Regions from separate parts of the Brevibacillus brevis NBRC 100599 genome, predicted to be linked through region 2. Evidence: riboswitches for the same ligand, from Rfam matches in the RefSeq annotation. Region 2 holds a riboswitch; each other region holds the start of a gene.

Region 1 (4,316 bases), 2.8 Mb from region 2:
AAGCCGTGCCTATTCACCTGTTTTCCTAGAAAAGAACGGCATCAAGATCGCGATTCTCGGCTTCAGCAGGGTCATTCCCGAAACGAGCTGGTTTGCAGGGAATTCCCAGCCAGGTATGGCCGCTTCCTATGATCCTACACTGGCAGTGAAAGCGATCCAGGATGCGAACAGCCAAGCGGATCTCGTGGTGGTGATTGCACACTGGGGCAAAGAACGCTCCGATTATCCTGTCGATCATCAAAAGGAGCTGTCTCGTGCCTACATCGATGCTGGTGCAGATTTGATTGTCGGCGGTCATCCCCACGTACTGCAAGGCTTTGAACGTTACAACGACAAATGGATTGCGTACAGTCTTGGCAATTTCATTTTCACACGTGCAAACGAACCCAAGACTTGGGAAACGATGGTCCTACAAGCAAACTGCTCCAAAAGTGGTGATTGTGAGCTAACGATGCTTCCATTTCATGCAGAATTAGGACAAGCTGTACCCATGAATGAAAGCAACGGCGCTGCCCTGTTAAAACGCATTGAATCCATTTCTGAGCAAGTCGACATACAAAGTGACGGACGTGTGCAGCCACATGCAAAGGCGGTGGAGACTGCCCCCTGATAAAAGAAGCCGTATTTCCAGATTCCTAGAAATACGGCTTTTCTTCTTATGATTCCTCTTACTTACGCAGATTCAAGAATAGGGAAGCAGCGCACTTCTAAGCCAAAATCATTTTTCAATAAGGACACTTGCTGTTCACTGATTCCCGTCACGATCAACCCTGCGCGCAAGACGCCTCCCAAATCGAATTGGACTTTTAGTTTATGCACGTTCACCCCGGCCTGCTGAAGGAAATACAAGACCCGATCTGGCGTCGCAGTATGACATGAGCCCTCCAGATAACATAGGACGTGTTCTGTCGAGTCCAACGTGCCTCCAGCTTTGTCAGCCGTTTTTTCTTTCCAGGTAGGATGCGGTGTGAATGGCTGTGTCAATAAATAGGCCAAATCTTCCACGACTGCACTTGCTGTAGGGAGCTCTCCTGCCCCTCTTCCTGTAAACAACAAGTCTCCCACGATGTTGCCGGATAGCTGGACAGCATTAAACGCATCGTGGATTTGCGCCAACGGATGGCTCAGCGGAAGCATGGTTGGTTCAACAGATAGGCGAATGCCTTTTTCGGCTTGATAAGCCTGCGCGATCAGCTTGATCCGGTACCCTAAGTCGCTTGCAATCCGAATGTGGCCTGCTGACAAATCTGCAATTCCTTTGCGAACAACATCCGCTAAAGGCAGCGATTCTCCATAAACAAGCTGTGCCAGGATATACAATTTATACATAGCATCAAAGCCTTCTACATCCGAACGAGGGTCTGCTTCCGCATAGCCCAGCTCCTGTGCTTGCTTGAGCACCTCCTGGTAGGAGAGCTGCTCTGCTTCCATTTTCGTCAAAATGAAGTTCGTTGTTCCGTTGAGAATACCACGAACGCCTTGGATATCGTTCGTACGTAGGAACTGCCGGAGCACACTCAAGATCGGGATACCCCCAGCCACACTCGCTTCATAGGCAAGATGCACTTGATGCTGATTTGCCAAATCGACTAGCTCTGTTCCTTTTTTCGCCAGGAGCTCTTTGTTGGCGGTTACCACATGGCAGCCCTTTTCGATCAAAGCACGTACGTAGTCATAGGTAGGTTCTACACCGCCCATGACCTCCACCACGATATCCACATCGCTTCTCAATACATCCTCAAAATCTGTCGTCAGTAAAGCCGGGTCGACATGAACCGCCCGCTCTTTTTCCGAGTCACGCACCAATGCCTTGACGATCTCAATTCGTTTTCCCAGACGAGAAGCCAGCTTCTCCTGTTGTGAACGGATCGTTTTGATTACGCCCCCACCCACTGTCCCCAATCCCAATAATCCCACGCGTACCACTTCTGCACTCATCCTGACCACCCCATACCCCGAATTTTAGATAAAAAGAAAAGCCATCTTCGATAAGAAGAAGGCTTGATAGCAGCTAATGCTCCCCCTCCTTATCTCCCAGGACACGTAAATGTCCTGCAGGAATTGGCACCTTGTCACAAAATATACGTGACGGTTGCCGGGCTTCATCGGGCCAGTCCCTCCACCTCTCTGGATAAAGAAAATATGAAATTAAAAAAACCTTCTTCGCTAAGAAGAAGGTTCATCTACTAATAGAGTAACCCGCTTCTTATCTTTCGAGACGAAACGTCTCGCAGGAATTGGCACCTTGTTGCAATATGCAACGGTTGCCGGGCTTCATCGGGCCAGACCCTCCACCTCTCTGGATAAGAACCATTTATGCTGTTAGGCTTTATTCTAAGAAATTCCAAGGCAAGCGTCAACAAAATTCTTTCTTTTCTGATTGCAAGCTGATTTGGCAAGGATTTCAGTTGTGGGTGAACAGGCTTTCTACCTCTTCCATACTGCAGCAAGCACAATGAAACACGCCCTCCTGGCATTCCTCAGGCTGCTCTTTTTCCTCAACATATCCGCACCATTGGCAAATAAAAAGTTGTATCATTGCTCGCCCTCCTCTTCTATTATTCTGCCCAAAATAAAAAGAGCATTTTCCGTTCGACCGTGACGATCGTTAGAAAATGCCAGAAAAGGAGGGGCATACTTGTCCACTCGCTGTTTTTTTCGCAAGCCATCTCTAACACCTCCCTATCTCCCGTAGGTCTATCAGTGTTGTCGAAACAGGCAGGTCTCCTGACTATGGGTTCATCGCCTAGCGTCGCCTTCCCCGTCTATTTTGATAGACCAGTGGCTTTTTGGACGCTGACTCCCCTCTTACAGTGGCGGGACCGTGTCGGATTTGCACCGAGCTTCCCTATTATCCTTGTGGCGAGTTGGTTACGCTCTAAGGAACCTGTTTCCACCTATGAAATTGTCTATTTTCACTGCTACCTTCAGATTTTACCTTACCCCAAATACCGCTCTTTCAAAATGCGAGTGTGATGAGCTTCATGTCCAACAATCACATAGGCCAATGTCCTTGCAGATAGCTTGTTTCCGTTGGCAAGTCCTGTACGCAACCACGCTTCTGGAGAGATTCCTCGCACCAAAGCGATGGTGGAAGCACGGACAGCCTTATACTCTTCCAGTAAATCAGACAGGTCTCTTAGCTGAAAACACCCGTGTTCAACAAAAGCATTCTCATCAAAACCGACGAGGGGTGTCTGATCTCCTCTCGCGATTCTCAGCAAGCGATAGCTCATGATGCGTTCTGCATCGATGAGATGACCCAACACCTCTTTAACCGTCCATTTGCCTGGCGCATACCGATAATCAATTTGCTCGGGGGCAAGGGACGAAAATAATGCGACGATCCTCTCTCCTTGCTGCGTGAGGATCGTTTGGAGCTCCCCCTCCGGTACAAGACCCATGTAATAGTCAAAATAAGCAGCGTATTCATCGCGCTCTGGTCGTCTGAGCATATGTTTCCCACTCCTCGTCATTCAGTTTCAATAGACAAGTTACTATGTAAACCTTCAAACAATAGGACCCTTGCCGGGGCTGCATCCGTGCCGACCAGCTTGAGTGGTGCAGCTACCAGAAAATACTCGCCTGGCGGGACCTCTGCTAGCCGCAAGCCTTCCACGACAATGACTCCCGCTGCAAACAATTTTTTATGGGTGGGGTGACCTTCCTGGCTGCGTTCGATTCCAAGTGCATCGGTACCAATGCCACGCACCCCTAGCTCACTTACATATTCCGCACCCTCTTCAGACAGAAAGATAAATTCAAAGGAGAACGCCTCTTCAAAAGAGTTTTTCGTTTTAAACAGGACAAAATCTCCTCGCTCAAGATCGAAGCTCTCCAAGTCAGCGCGAGTGATCCTGTCCTCGACCGCTGTGAGATCAAGAACTTTACACTTGCCCACTAGCTTCTCCAAGGAAATACTCTCAAATGTATCACCAGCATTCACCATATGCAGGGGAGCATCCACATGGGTACCTGTGTGGAGGTCCATGTCGATTCTCGATTCTGTTACATAACCGTTGGTAGCGGTACGTATTTTCGGCTGCTTTTCCGGCTTGTTTTTATACACCGTCATTCCTTCGTACACGATGGCGGTTACATCATACATTTTCATCCCAAACGCCCTCCCTTTTGCCTACTGGTTTTTTCGATCCGCTGGAAAAACAATCCCCATCTGCCTTCTCGCTTCATCCATGACCTGCATGGCCATTTTGGAAACTTCATGCGAATTCGTTGCAGATTGTCTGGCCCCGATCTTCGCCAAGTGTAGAAATTCTCTTATTTCATAATGCATGGTCTTCGGGGTCTGCGGCCTT
Region 2 (4,316 bases):
AAGCCAATATACAGGAGAATACAAACAAACACCAACAGGATACAAAAATAGAAAAAGACCTCTAAATCGGACTCTGTAGGTAACACGGGAATGCCATACTTCACTTGCCAATATACATTCGCGGCAAAGCAGCCTCCGTAAATCAATACGGCTGAAGCAATCGTCAGCCCCCATTTTTTCCAGAAAGGAGGCTTTTGAAAAATCGCCGTAAGAACCCCCACCAAAACAGGAACGCCAAATAAGGGAATGAGCAAGTAATGCATCGAATACCCCCCGTACTTCATTGTCATTATTTTCTACGAATGATATTCCGAAAAGTCTTCAAAATACATGGCAAACCATTGGAAAAAGAGAGGGAATAGCAAGTGCAAACAGCTCGTCGCCTATTTCGCTATCGGAACATGATGCCCCTTCTCTCCACCGTCCTTTTCCTGCTCATCTTTCAACCGTTCCCTACCTATGCCGAGCCTCCCTATGCAAAATGGGGCAGGCTCGCGATGCAGGAAACGATGAAACGATATCCAAACGCTCAAATTGTGGACTACCTGCATGTCGGACGAAAACAAAAAACGCCCACCACGTCAGAAGAGACGTTTAAGCTCTTGCTTCAAGAAAGCAATCGCAGGTGGGCGTTACTCGTTCATATTGAATTCGTGAATCAAACAGAAGAGGTCGTAAACATCTCCTATGAGGAGACCCGCTAGTCAGCGAGCTGTACCATTTCTTTCATCATGACTTCCAGTTCCATGTTAGCTGCCATCCCGTACGCGCGACGCATGTTTCCATCTCCATCCACAAGGAACATGCGAGCCGTATGGGCATAAGAACCATCTGGCTGCTTAATGACCATCAGACCAAAATCCTTCGTTACTTTCTCTACCGCCTGTGCGTCCCCACGCAGGAACTTCCAGCCACTCTGATCTGCCTTGAACTTGGCTGCATAGTCCTGCAAGACTTCCGGCGTATCGTTATCAGGATCAAAGGAAATGGAAACAAACTCCACTTTGTCTCCGAACAGTCCCTTTTCCTTCAACTGATCTTGCAGCTTGGCCATGTTGAACGTAGTCGCCGGACAAATATCCGGGCACTTGGTAAACATAAACTCTACCAGTCGTACCTTGCCAGCACTTGAATGAAATGTATAGGTTGTTCCGTCACTGTTGTCTAAGGTGAAGTCTGCAATCGGCTTCAATACCTCGATCTTCTCTTTTGTCATGTAATTATAACCAAATACTCCGACGATAGCTAAAATGATAATACCAGCTAACACAGGAAACCAATGTTTCTTCATTGCAGATTCCTGCTGCAATTGTGCTCCTTCACTCATCGGTTGCTTCCTCCCTGCTTGTCCCATGTGTGATGCCTCCTGATTACACGCGGGAGGCATTCACACTGGTTCTATCTCGTTTATTGTTCCACTTCACCTGGCCATGCGAGCATGCCGCCAACCATATTCGCCACGTCATACCCTTGTGCACTCAAATACTCTGTAGCTGTATTGCTTCTGGCACCACTGCGGCAAACCATCACAATCGGAATGTTCTTATCCAGCTCATCGATACGATGTGGCAAAAAGCCAAGCGGGATCAGCTTTGCCTCTTTAATGTGACCTGCATTCCACTCATCCACTTCACGTACATCAATGACTTGCAGTTCCTCTTTGGCTTCCAGCTTTTCCAACAGCTCTTGTGGTGTCATTTCCTTTACTCCATGGCTCATCGCTATTTATCCTCCTATATGTACGATCAGATCAGTTGTAACCACCTCCATGATATCACACGCTTTTTTACTTTTCTAACGCGAGGAGCACTTGGCTTCACCCTGCATTGATGCTCCCTATTTTCTACCATTATCTCCTATTTCGCTGCGGCAGTAGCCACACGGGATGTGAACAGCTTGAGACAAAACCGTTACAAATTAATGGCATGAGTAAGCCACCTTCATTCATATATACATAAAAACCTCCCTGATAACTGTATATTCCACATTGACAGCACGGACTTATTTTCATACAATTACGACAACAATTATTATCATCAAGAGCGGTGGAGGGACAGGCCCTACGAAGCCCGGCAACCAGCAGACTAGCTGCATGGTGCCAATTCCTGCAGAATCCAGTGATTCTGAGAGATGAACACAAGCCCGTGCATGATCGGAGCCTTCTTCTTCTCAGGAGAATGCTCCGTTTTTTTATTCGCTGATTCCCTATAGTAAAAGGAGAGATGGACATGTCCGATCAACAACAATGGAAGCCAGAAACACTTGCGGTACACGGTGGGCAGGAGGTTGACCCTGTAACAGGCTCACGTGCTGTTCCGATCTATCAGACGACCTCCTATGTTTTCCGCGATACGGAGCATGCAGCCAACCTGTTTGGCCTAAAAGAGTTTGGGAACATCTATACGCGCATCATGAATCCCACACAGGATGTATTTGAGAAGCGTGTTGCCCTGCTCGAAGGTGGTGTTGGTGCACTCGCGACCGCATCCGGGCAGGCTGCCATTACATTTGCCATCTTAAATATTGCACATGCGGGTGACGAGATTGTCGCTTCCAGCAGCCTCTACGGCGGTACCTACAACCTGTTCGCTCACACGCTTCCCCGCCTCGGTATCAAGGTTCATTTTGCAGATCAATCCAATCCGGAAAATTTCCGGGCCTATATCAATGAAAAGACAAAAGCCGTGTTTTGCGAGACAATCGGCAACCCGCGCATTGATGTCGCTGATATCGAGGCGATCGCCCGTATTGCTCACGAGAATGGTGTGCCGTTGATCGTGGACAACACTTTTGCGACTCCGATTTTGTGCCGTCCTTTTGAGCACGGGGCCGATATCGTCGTGCACTCCACCACCAAATTCATCGGCGGCCACGGAACAGCAATTGGCGGTATCATCGTAGACTCAGGAAAATTCGACTGGAACAACGGAAAATTCCCAGGTCTGACTAAACCAGATCCAAGCTACCATGGCGTCGTCTATACAGAAGCAGTCGGTCCGCTTGCCTATATTATCAAGGCACGTGTCCAGCTCCAGCGCGATATCGGAGCAGCAGTCGCTCCGATCAACTCCTTCTTGTTCCTGCAAGGATTAGAAACTCTGCATCTGCGCATCGAGCGGCATAGCCAGAACGCCTTGGCAGTAGCCCAGTTTCTCGCCAATCACTCTGCCGTAGAGTGGGTGAGTTATCCGGGATTGGAGTCAGACTCCCAGCGTGAATTGGCCCAAAAATATTTGCCAAAAGGTGCTGGCGCGATCCTGACCTTTGGCATTCGCGGTGGTGTTGAGGCAGGAAAAACATTGATCGAGTCAGTGAAGCTGTTCTCCCATCTCGCAAATGTAGGAGATTCCAAGTCACTTATCATTCATCCAGCGAGCACAACACATCAGCAGATGACAGAAGAAGAGCAGGCAGCAGCCGGAGTGACCCCGGGGCTTATTCGTCTCTCAGTCGGCACAGAAGCGATCGACGATATCCTCTCTGATCTGGAGCAAGCACTACAGCGTGCGTTGCAATTATCCACGGTCGGTTAACCATACCTTTACAGAAAGAAGAATCACATGATCTCTTTGGATAGAGATTTGTGATTCTTCTTTTCCTTTTCTCATTTCGTTCGAAAAATATTGAATTTTAAATTCGTATTTTATAAAATACATAATTATGTACAAATTTTGGAAGGATGATCACATGAAGATTTTGAACATTGGCAGTGAACGAACGACCTATCGGGTTGAGCTCTCGTATTCTCCTTTATTCGAAGCTGCCTTGGGAATCGCTGCCGCTACCTACGACCAATTGCATCACACGATGGAGCACCCTCCTACCTACTGGCGTCAACTGTTGGACGAGCTATCACCTTCTGTACGACAAGAGGTCAACTATGCGAAGGAGCACAACACGTGGAAGACGCTTTTGCAACTGCTCGATCTTTGCCCTTTCGCTGATCTGGATTCCTTTCTCTCGTATGTCAGAGAGCTCTCAATCGAACAGCTCCGATACGAAGCCCTCCCTTACCTCGGTGAAAATAGGCAGGAAGCACGGCGGAAGGCTGCACAAGGAAGCAAGGATGATTGCGCCGCTTTACAGGAAGCGTGCAGCGCACATCTCTTTTTTGAATCGTATATCGAACATATTACTTCCGTTGATGGAGAAGTGCTGCGGAGTCATATTCTCGGATTGATGGAAGGCTGGTATACCACTCACATCAAGCCACATGAGGAAAAAATCGTTCGCATGCTAGAACGGGATTGGTCGCAAAAACAAAGCAAGCTAGGAAAGCTCAACCCCGAAGCCTTTGTGGAGTATGCGACGGGATC
Region 3 (4,316 bases), 1.6 Mb from region 2:
GGCAAGCGGCAGGTCCGTCCAGGAACCGACTGTCATGCCAACAGCAATGGCTTGCGCTTTTTTGTTCAAGTCTTTTGCTTGTGTGAGATAGGTGACGAGGATACGTTGTTCACTCATGGTACGTCAAATCCTCCTTGAATTAATAAAAAAGCCTCCCCATTGAGCGGGGAGGCGGTTGTCGACTATGAAAGCGTCTCGTCTCCTCTCATCTCTCGGGTCAGTAGCCGAAACGAGCCAAAATTGCTCGATCTCGACTCTTATCCGTTGGAATTAGCACCGTTTCGCTATCCAAGGTACGCATGATGAGCGTACGATTCATGGTATAGCGCCGGTTGCCGGGCATCATAGGGCCAGTCCCTCAGCCAGCTCGCGATAAGAGTTATTCGTTTCCCCCATGATATGACGTTCATTGTCAGGAGTCAATCCTTGTTTTTGCAGAGAATGTGCAGGAGATTATTAGAAAAATGAGACGAAGATGAAACTTTTTTACAATTCCTTCGTGGTAAGGGGTGAAAGGGTGTGAACGGCTTGGGAAAGTAGGTCTGGAGGATGTGTACCAGCTGCATGTAAACGATATTTACCGCTATCTTTTCCGGCTGACACGAGATGAGAGGCTGGCAGAGGATTTGACACAGGAAACCTTTTGTCGCGCCTTCTCTTCCTTGGACGACTACCATGGGGAAAAAGTACGGCCCTGGCTGTTCAAGGTGGCCTATCACGCTTTCGTGGATGGTTATCGCAAGAAGACGAAACAACGATTTGTGTTTGTAGAAGCCTTGCCAGAGCGACCTGATCATTTGGCGGTTGATCCGGCAGAGCATGTCGTGAATCAGGAGCTATGGGAAGTGGCCTACGACTATTTGGAGAAACTTCCGGAAAAGCAGAGACAGGTCATTTTATTGTCCGCCATGCAGTTTTCCTACGCGGAAATGGCAGAGGTACTCGGAATCGAGCTGGCAGACGTCAAGCGCTCCTTGTTTCGGGGACGACAAAAGATGCGGCAGTTGTGGAGGGAGGAAAGCAAGTGATGAACACGGAGAAGAATCAACGCGAGCAAAGGTTGCTTGCTTATTTGCGTGGAGAAATGACGGCAGAGGATTCGAAACAATTCGAGGAAGAAATAGCCGCTGACGAAGAGTACGCACAGCGATTGGAAAGGCTTTTGTTGGGGGAAGAAACAGAAGAGGACAACGAGAAAACCAAACAGTCTGAAACACTGTCAGCTGAAAAACAGCGTGCCATTGTTCGCCGGGGGAAATGGAAAAATCGGTTGTCCAACGCAGGATTCACCATAGGGCTTCCCTTTCTGGCGGGAGTTGTGCTGCTGATTTTGAATGGCTGGGTTGGGTCGCTGATGCATGAAGACCTGTTCCGCGTTGCGAAGTCGATGGTCAATTTTACTCAGCCAGGTGTGAGAGTGGGGGGGAGTGGTTCACAGGTCGGATTGCTGTACGGAAACATCAGCATGGAACTAAGCGAGCGGGTTGGGGGAGAGGAAAAGAATGCGGGTCGTTTTGAGAGTACGAATGTGCTGTGGAATGTGAATGCCAAGCCGCAATGGACGAACGGGGTCAGGGAGCAAAAGTTGTTTTTCCGTTATCCGGCAGAGGAGGAAACGGAGGATACCATGTCTCTCACCTCAGCTGCCTGGACGACAATGGAGAAGCTGCCCGAAGGAACGGTTTCGCAGCTTGCGATATCTTTTGACCACTTTCTGACGTACGAGGAGTATTATAAGCTGGTTACCCGCCATGTTACCTCTTCAGGTCAAGATACAGTCTGGCTTGCAATAGATACAGGGGTAGAGCTCAAGCAAGCTGAAAGCGGAGATGTGCTTTTTGGTTCCGGGGAAGTGTGGGGATTTGCCCAGCGAGAAATGGATTACGGTGGTGTATATAAAAAAGGGGATGGGGACAGAGTAATCGCAAACTATCTGGAGGAGATGAGTTATTTGTCAGAGCAAGAGGAACTGGCTCGTGATATCGGAAGATCCTTACTCCCTGGCAGAGATCTACAGATTGCAGAGCGATACAGTCACATACAGAAATACGGGGTTCGCATCTACGGAGCCGTCCTCACCGGACCTACGAAAGAACTGCTGAAGCTCAAGGCAGAAAAGTCGATAACAGCAGCGTTTTTAGGCAAGGTAGACTGGTGGAATTGGGAGCGACCTGAGGCATCCGGAACACAATACAGCTATTGATAGCAAGGTGCGAATTTTTGCACAAAAGGGTGTTGACATCGTGGAAGCGTTGGTTGTATGATTCAAACTAAATCAAAAACCGAATACGTTTTGGATACCTTATCCAGAGAAGGTGGAGGGACTGGCCCGATGATACCCGGCAACCGACATGACGCCATTCAGACGCGAGAAAGCGACTGATTAACAGGCGACATGCACGGTGCTAATTCCTGCAGAAACAAAAGTGGTCTGGAAGATAAGGGGGACATCAACACGGTTCTTACACGTGACGACAGCGACCTCTTTTCTTCGGGAAAAGAGGTCTTTTTTGCTCTCATGACACAAACAAAACAAGTAGAGATAGAGGAAAAATAAGTAGAGGGGAGTTTTGGAATCATGGCATATCGCGCATTGACTGAACAGGAAGCAGTGGAGTACGTAAAAGGAATACCGGGTCTTTTTAGCGAAGGAGCAGAGCTGACCAGCCGAGAAATCGGGGATGGCAACCTCAATCTGGTTTTTGACATTCAAGAGCCAGCAACCGGTAAGAGCGTCATTGTCAAGCAAGCACTGCCTTTTGCTCGCGTTGTGGGGGAATCTTGGCCGCTTACGATTGATCGGGCTCGCATCGAGAGCGAGGCACTCCGGATTCAGCACAAATACGTTCCAGACCTGGTGCCACAGGTGTATCATTTCGATGGGGAACTTGCGTTGACCGTCATGGAAAACGTCGGGGACCATATCATCATGCGCAAAGGGTTGATCGAAGGAAAGCGGTATCCGCTATTTGCGAAGCAGATTGGCCGTTTTCTCGCGCAAACGTTATTCTTCACATCCGATCTGGGCGCACATCCATACGATAAAAAAACGCTAGTCGGAACATTCATAAATCCAGAATTATGCAAAATCACAGAAGATCTCGTCTTTACTGATCCGTATGAAAATGCGCCTACCAACGACTTCAACCCGTTGATCCGCCGCGAAGTCGAGGCGATCTGGAACAACAGGCCGCTGAAGCTGGAAATCGCCAAGCTGAAATACGATTTCCTTACGCGCTCGGAGGCGCTGCTGCATGGTGACTTGCATACCGGAAGTATTTTCATCACGGAAAACAGCCTAAAAGCAATCGATCCAGAGTTCGCTTACTACGGCCCAATCGGCTTTGACATTGGGGCGATTATTGCCAATCTGCTGCTCAACTACGCAGGACAGCACGGTCTGCAAAAAGATCAAGGAGAACGGGAAGCGTACCGCGAATACTTACTGGAAACAGTCGAGGATGTCTGGAATGAATTCGTTTCACAATTCGTTCAACTCTGGCACAAGCACGCCAAAGAGCGCAGCGCCCATGTCGAAGGACTGTGGCAAAGCTACGTGAAGCGCCTGATTCAGGATACAGCAGGCTATGCCGGATGCAAAATCTTGCGTCGTGTCATTGGCTTGGCAGGCGTAGCGGACCTGAATGCCATCGAAGACGACCAGACTCGCGCAGAAGCAGAGCGTCTGGCTCTCTCGATTGGAGAAGCGCTGATTCTCGGTCGCAGCGGCATCGAGGAATCGACAGATATCACGGACATCGTACGCACAATAACTGAACGCTACTACCAGGAGGCTACAACAGTATGACAACCAGCACTCAATTGGCACCTGTAAAGTGGGAGAATGACGCATTGGTCTTGCTTGACCAGACGCGTCTGCCAGTAGAAACAATCTATTTGAACTTGACCACCTCCGAGCAAGTCTGGGGTTCCATCCGACGCTTGGAAGTGCGTGGCGCACCAGCCATTGGCATGGCGGCAGCTTACGGGCTCTACCTGGGCATTCGTGGCAGTGAAGCGAGTAACTACGACGAGTTTTGGCAGGAATTGAACCAGCAGGCAGACTACCTGGGCTCGTCCCGTCCGACAGCAGTGAATCTGTTCTGGGCATTGGATCGCATTAAGGCTCGTGTTGAAAAAGAAAGCGGTGCGTCGATTGCCGAGTTGAAGGCGGCAGTACTCGATGAAGCACTGGCGATTCAAAAGGAAGACGCTGAAGTATGCCGGACCATCGGGGAGAATCTGCTCACTCTGTTGCATGACGGTATGGGAATTCTCACGCACTGTAACCCAGGGGCATTGGCTACAGCAGCGTA
Region 4 (4,316 bases), 2.3 Mb from region 2:
TGGGCAATTTTTTTCGCCAGATCGTCCAAATCCATCCCATTGGCATCACCGTCTACCGGAATCGCTTTGATTCCCCGGAATTGGAACAATTGAACCGCTGCCAAATAAGTAGGGTTTTCGACGAGAACGACATCGCCTTCGTCTAAATATACACGGCACAACAAGTCAACTGCTTGCTGAGAGCCCGTAGTGATGATCATATTATCTGCACCGACGTTCATATGCTTTTGCTTCATGCGGGATGCAATCCACTCACGAAGCGGCAGGTATCCATCGGTCAATCCATACTGAAGAGCTTTTGCTCCTTTTTCAAATGCGCGGTTAAACGCTTCGCGCATCTCTGCGATTGGAAAAGAATCCTCTGCTGGCAGTCCACCTGCGAGCGAGAGCACTTGATTGCCTTGGGTCAGCTTCAAGATTTCCCGGACAGCCGAGGAGGATAGTGCTTCGACAGATTTTGAAAATGAGTACTCCATGTTCCGTTCCCCCTTGATTTTGCTTATCCTTGTTTTATCACTGTCAACTGCGTAAGTCCAATCTTTGCTAGCTATGAGCAGATAGGTTTTGACTATGTCGAGCGGTTGTTCAACCATTAGTCTTCACACACTGCATGCAAAAAACCCCTCTTCGTATGAAACGAAAAGGGGTCCATATGTATCGGCTATATTTTCCTAAGCAATACGGAACATACGTGGTTTCTCTGTTTGTGGAAGGAAAGAGAGGTCGACATGATTAGACGCTTCTTCCATACCGATATCGCTTGCCAACAGCAATGCCTCTTCCTGGAAGGTCGGCGTACAGCTGCCTTCATTCAGCTCACAGAGTCGCTTCAATCGCTTCAGTCTCTCTGCTGACTTCTCTACTCTCATGCATTCGTTCGTCAGCTCACATACGTTGACGTGACGAGCATCAGCGATCATGCTGATATCATTCACATGGACAATCAGCCTTTTGCCTTCTTCCGTAACAAATCCGATCGAGCAAAAATGCGCACCTGACATTTCCAAACGAGTGAGAACAGCATTGGCGTAAACTTCTCCCGTCCGCAAGCGAATCTGGCCTGCTTCAATGGCTCCGCCGATTTTTCGCTCGTTGGCGATCACCGTATACATATCCGTGTAACCGTTAATCTGATAGCGCATGGTACCCTCCCGCTCTCGCTGAGACTAATTATCATTAACAACAATGACATCGTATAATGAAAATCATTATCTGTCAATAATGAGAATGATTTTTATTCTAGAAGAAAAAAGCCACACTCCATCTATACGGTAGTGTGGCCAATTTGCCTCGCTTTTATTTTGTTTTCGTAAATAACCCTAACCGCTCAATCCGCTGGACCGCTTCCGCGAGACGCTCTTCATTGGATAACAAAGCCGCTCTCACATAGCCCTCACCTGTTGGGCCAAAGCCATTTCCTGGCGCTACGACGACATGCGCTTTTTCCAAAAGCAGGTCAGAGAACTCCACCGATGTGAAGCCGCTTGGAACAGGAAGCCAAGCAAAAAACGAACCTTGAGATGGCGGAGCCTGCCAGCCAATCCGATGCAGATTGGAGTACAAGGCATTGCGGCGGCTTTCGTAGACAGCGACGAGATCGCGGACGCACTGTTGCGAATCCGTCATCGCTTTGGCTGCCGCCATCTGTACTGCACCGAACAGACTGACGAAGTAATGGTCCTGAATGAGGTTAATCAGACGAACTAGCTCACGATTACCTACCATGGCACCTACTCGCCAGCCTGCCATGTTGTACGTTTTGGACAGGGTATAAAATTCTACACCCACTTCTTTTGCACCCGGAACCTGCATGAAGCTGACCGGCTTTTTCCCGTCATAACTGATTGCTCCGTAGGCGAAGTCGTGGCAGACGACGATTTCGTGTTTTCGGGCAAAACGAATGGTTTCCTCATAAAACTCGAGTGGTGCGTTAACTGCTGTCGGATTGTTCGGATAGTTGAGAAACATCAGTTTCGCTCGATCCAAATCAGCCTGGGACAGCTGGCTGTAGTCTGGCAAGAAGTCATTTTCCGCCTTCAACGGCATCATAACCATCCGTCCGTTGACAACAGCAACCCCCGACCAATAATCCGGATAGCCTGGGTCTGGAACCAGTGCAACATCGCCTGCGTTCATGAGTACTTGGCAAATCTCTACGAGTCCGGTTTTACTGCCAAACAAAATCGCTACCTCTTCCTCCGGATCGAGGTCCACATCAAATTCTTGCTTATACCAATGAGCTACTGCCTGCTTCAGTTCCACGCGTCCCTGAAAAGGCGGATATTTGTGATGGAGTGGTTGTGCCGCTTGCGCCTGTAATTCTTCAATAATGTGCGGCGGTGTCGGCAAATCGGGATTGCCCTGCCCCAGGTTAATGACGTCATGGCCTTGAGCTATGACCTTGTTTACTTTTGCCACCAGGGTCGCAAAAAACTGGGTAGGGAGTCGATCAATCATATCGGCGGGTTGAATGCGCATCTTTCTTCCATTCCTTTCTTGGGCCAATACAGTAAAACCCCCTTTTTCCATACAGAAAAAGGGGGAGATCAGCTTGGTCACGTCCTTATCTGTCAGGAAAAAAAATCCTGCTGGAATTGGCACAGCATCTGTCCATCACATGGAACAGATCCGCTGCCGGGCTTCATAGGGCCAGTCCCTCCACCTCTCTGAATAAGTCAAACACACGGAATATACTGTTTTTTCGTCTATATCATACTACTTGAGCACGCAAATCGTGTCAAGATGCTTGATTCTGAACCGGCACGTGATGCCTTCTTTTATGAAAAGAGGTGTGGAAGGCGAAAAATGCAACAGACAACAGACACAAGCTTGCCATCACGAACAATAGTCCCTGGGCATGAATCGATTGGAAAATGAAGGCCCCAAGTAGTGGTCCGAGCATCCGCCCAGCTGATCCAGTCCCCGCAATCAGCCCTTGAATGAAGCCTTCTCGTCCCTCTGGCGTAAACTGTGCAGCAACTGCTGGCACCGCTGGCCACACGAGCATTTCGCCCAGCGTCATGATGAACATCCCCGCCACAAAGCCTGCATAAGCCGTTGATTGCGACAAAATCAGCATCGACAAGGCAAAAATATAGGCGCCCAAGAGCATTTGGGCTTTTAGCGTTCGGGCAAAGCGTCGAATGACCCAGGCAATCAATGGCTGACCAAACAGGATCAAGCCGCCGTTCAGCGTCCACAACAGACTGTATTGACGGAGGGAAATGCCCAAGGATTGCATATAGGTTGACAGCACGGTTGTCCATTGTACATAGACAATCCAGCTAATTAATAGCCCCCCGCATAATAGCAGCAAGGCTCCCCATACCACCTTTGGCTCTTGCTGTGGTTGTCGCAGCACATCATCAGTTGCTTGCTCAGGCATGCTTTGTCCAGTCGTCGAGTTTTGGCGTTGTTGTTCCACCATTTTTAACTGACGCGGCAAAATGAGCATGAACATGGCGAGGACGATCACTTGTGAGATAGCATTACCGAAAAACGTCCAAGCAAATGACACACTGGCCAAGAAGCCGCCCAACGCAGAACCGGCAGCTACCCCCACATTGAGCGTGACATAAATCAGATTGATTCCTTTACGTCCTCCGTCCGGCCATAACACGACAGCCAATGCATTCATCACAGGAGAAAGTAATCCATAAAACAGTCCATTCAGCAGAAGCAGCACAACATAAATCGTAAAATCCTCCGTAACACCTAATCCGAGCGAAATCAGGATAACGCCGATGGAACCGACAATGATGGTGCGCATTTTGCCCCAGCGGTCAAACAGCATCCCGCCAACAATACTCCCGATCAAGAATGCGCCTTGGTTTAAAAGCAACAAGAAGCCGGCTACAGTCAGCGGCTTTCCGAGATGGTTATGAATATAAATCGTGACCAGCGGCCAAATACATGCCATTCCGGTAGAAAAAATGACGGCAGCAATCGCCAATAAACGAATGCTGCTCGGATAAGATTCCCACTTTTGCCTCATGGCTTACTTCTCTCCCCGATGGAAATCGCCGCTTTTTCCGCCTGTTTTGGATTGCAGACTGGTCGGACCGATTATCATTTCTTTATCCATGGCTTTGCACATGTCATACACCGTCAAAGCCGCTACGCTTACAGCGGTCAATGCCTCCATCTCGACGCCTGTTTTCCCTGTCGTCTTCACGGTTCCTGTAATCGCAAGCGTCGTTTCGTCCTCAAAAGCAAATTGTATGTCGATGCCAGTCAATGGCAGCGGATGACACATCGGGATGATTTCCCACGTTTTTTTGGCAGCCATGACACCTGCTACCTGCGCTACGGCGAGT

What was found. A riboswitch is a leader RNA that binds a small molecule or an ion and turns the genes downstream of it on or off. The one in region 2 is predicted to bind S-adenosylmethionine.
Region 1: another riboswitch for S-adenosylmethionine. It lies ahead of BBR47_RS18825 (homoserine dehydrogenase); the one in region 2 lies ahead of BBR47_RS02525 (homocysteine synthase).
Region 3: another riboswitch for S-adenosylmethionine. It lies ahead of mtnK (S-methyl-5-thioribose kinase); the one in region 2 lies ahead of BBR47_RS02525 (homocysteine synthase).
Region 4: another riboswitch for S-adenosylmethionine. It lies ahead of BBR47_RS21010 (pyridoxal phosphate-dependent aminotransferase); the one in region 2 lies ahead of BBR47_RS02525 (homocysteine synthase).

What each region holds. Positions count from the first base shown of each region.
Region 1 covers NC_012491.1:3,933,645-3,937,960, forward strand. The annotation lists gene BBR47_RS18820 (CapA family protein) at 1-610, shown strand, start outside; gene BBR47_RS18825 (homoserine dehydrogenase) at 673-1,938, opposite strand; SAM riboswitch class I at 2,025-2,138, opposite strand; SAM riboswitch class I at 2,204-2,310, opposite strand; gene BBR47_RS31830 (hypothetical protein) at 2,405-2,539, opposite strand; cobalamin riboswitch at 2,700-2,906, opposite strand; gene BBR47_RS18830 (DinB family protein) at 2,940-3,455, opposite strand; gene BBR47_RS18835 (cyclase family protein) at 3,473-4,114, opposite strand; gene BBR47_RS18840 (Gfo/Idh/MocA family protein) at 4,136-4,316, opposite strand, start outside.
Region 2 covers NC_012491.1:456,971-461,286, reverse strand. The annotation lists gene BBR47_RS02545 (hypothetical protein) at 1-263, opposite strand, end outside; gene BBR47_RS02540 (YqzG/YhdC family protein) at 366-704, shown strand; gene BBR47_RS02535 (SCO family protein) at 701-1,327, opposite strand; gene BBR47_RS02530 (rhodanese-like domain-containing protein) at 1,408-1,719, opposite strand; SAM riboswitch class I at 2,031-2,137, shown strand; gene BBR47_RS02525 (homocysteine synthase) at 2,229-3,533, shown strand; gene BBR47_RS02520 (ArsR/SmtB family transcription factor) at 3,688-4,316, shown strand, end outside.
Region 3 covers NC_012491.1:5,136,915-5,141,230, reverse strand. The annotation lists gene BBR47_RS24450 (2,3-diketo-5-methylthiopentyl-1-phosphate enolase) at 1-117, opposite strand, end outside; SAM riboswitch class I at 203-379, opposite strand; gene BBR47_RS24445 (sigma-70 family RNA polymerase sigma factor) at 510-1,028, shown strand; gene BBR47_RS24440 (anti-sigma factor) at 1,028-2,203, shown strand; SAM riboswitch class I at 2,300-2,445, shown strand; gene mtnK (S-methyl-5-thioribose kinase) at 2,579-3,808, shown strand; gene mtnA (S-methyl-5-thioribose-1-phosphate isomerase) at 3,805-4,316, shown strand, end outside.
Region 4 covers NC_012491.1:4,415,205-4,419,520, forward strand. The annotation lists gene BBR47_RS21000 (PLP-dependent aminotransferase family protein) at 1-476, opposite strand, end outside; gene BBR47_RS21005 (hypothetical protein) at 672-1,142, opposite strand; gene BBR47_RS21010 (pyridoxal phosphate-dependent aminotransferase) at 1,297-2,478, opposite strand; SAM riboswitch class I at 2,561-2,677, opposite strand; gene BBR47_RS21015 (MFS transporter) at 2,738-3,994, opposite strand; gene moaC (cyclic pyranopterin monophosphate synthase MoaC) at 3,998-4,316, opposite strand, start outside.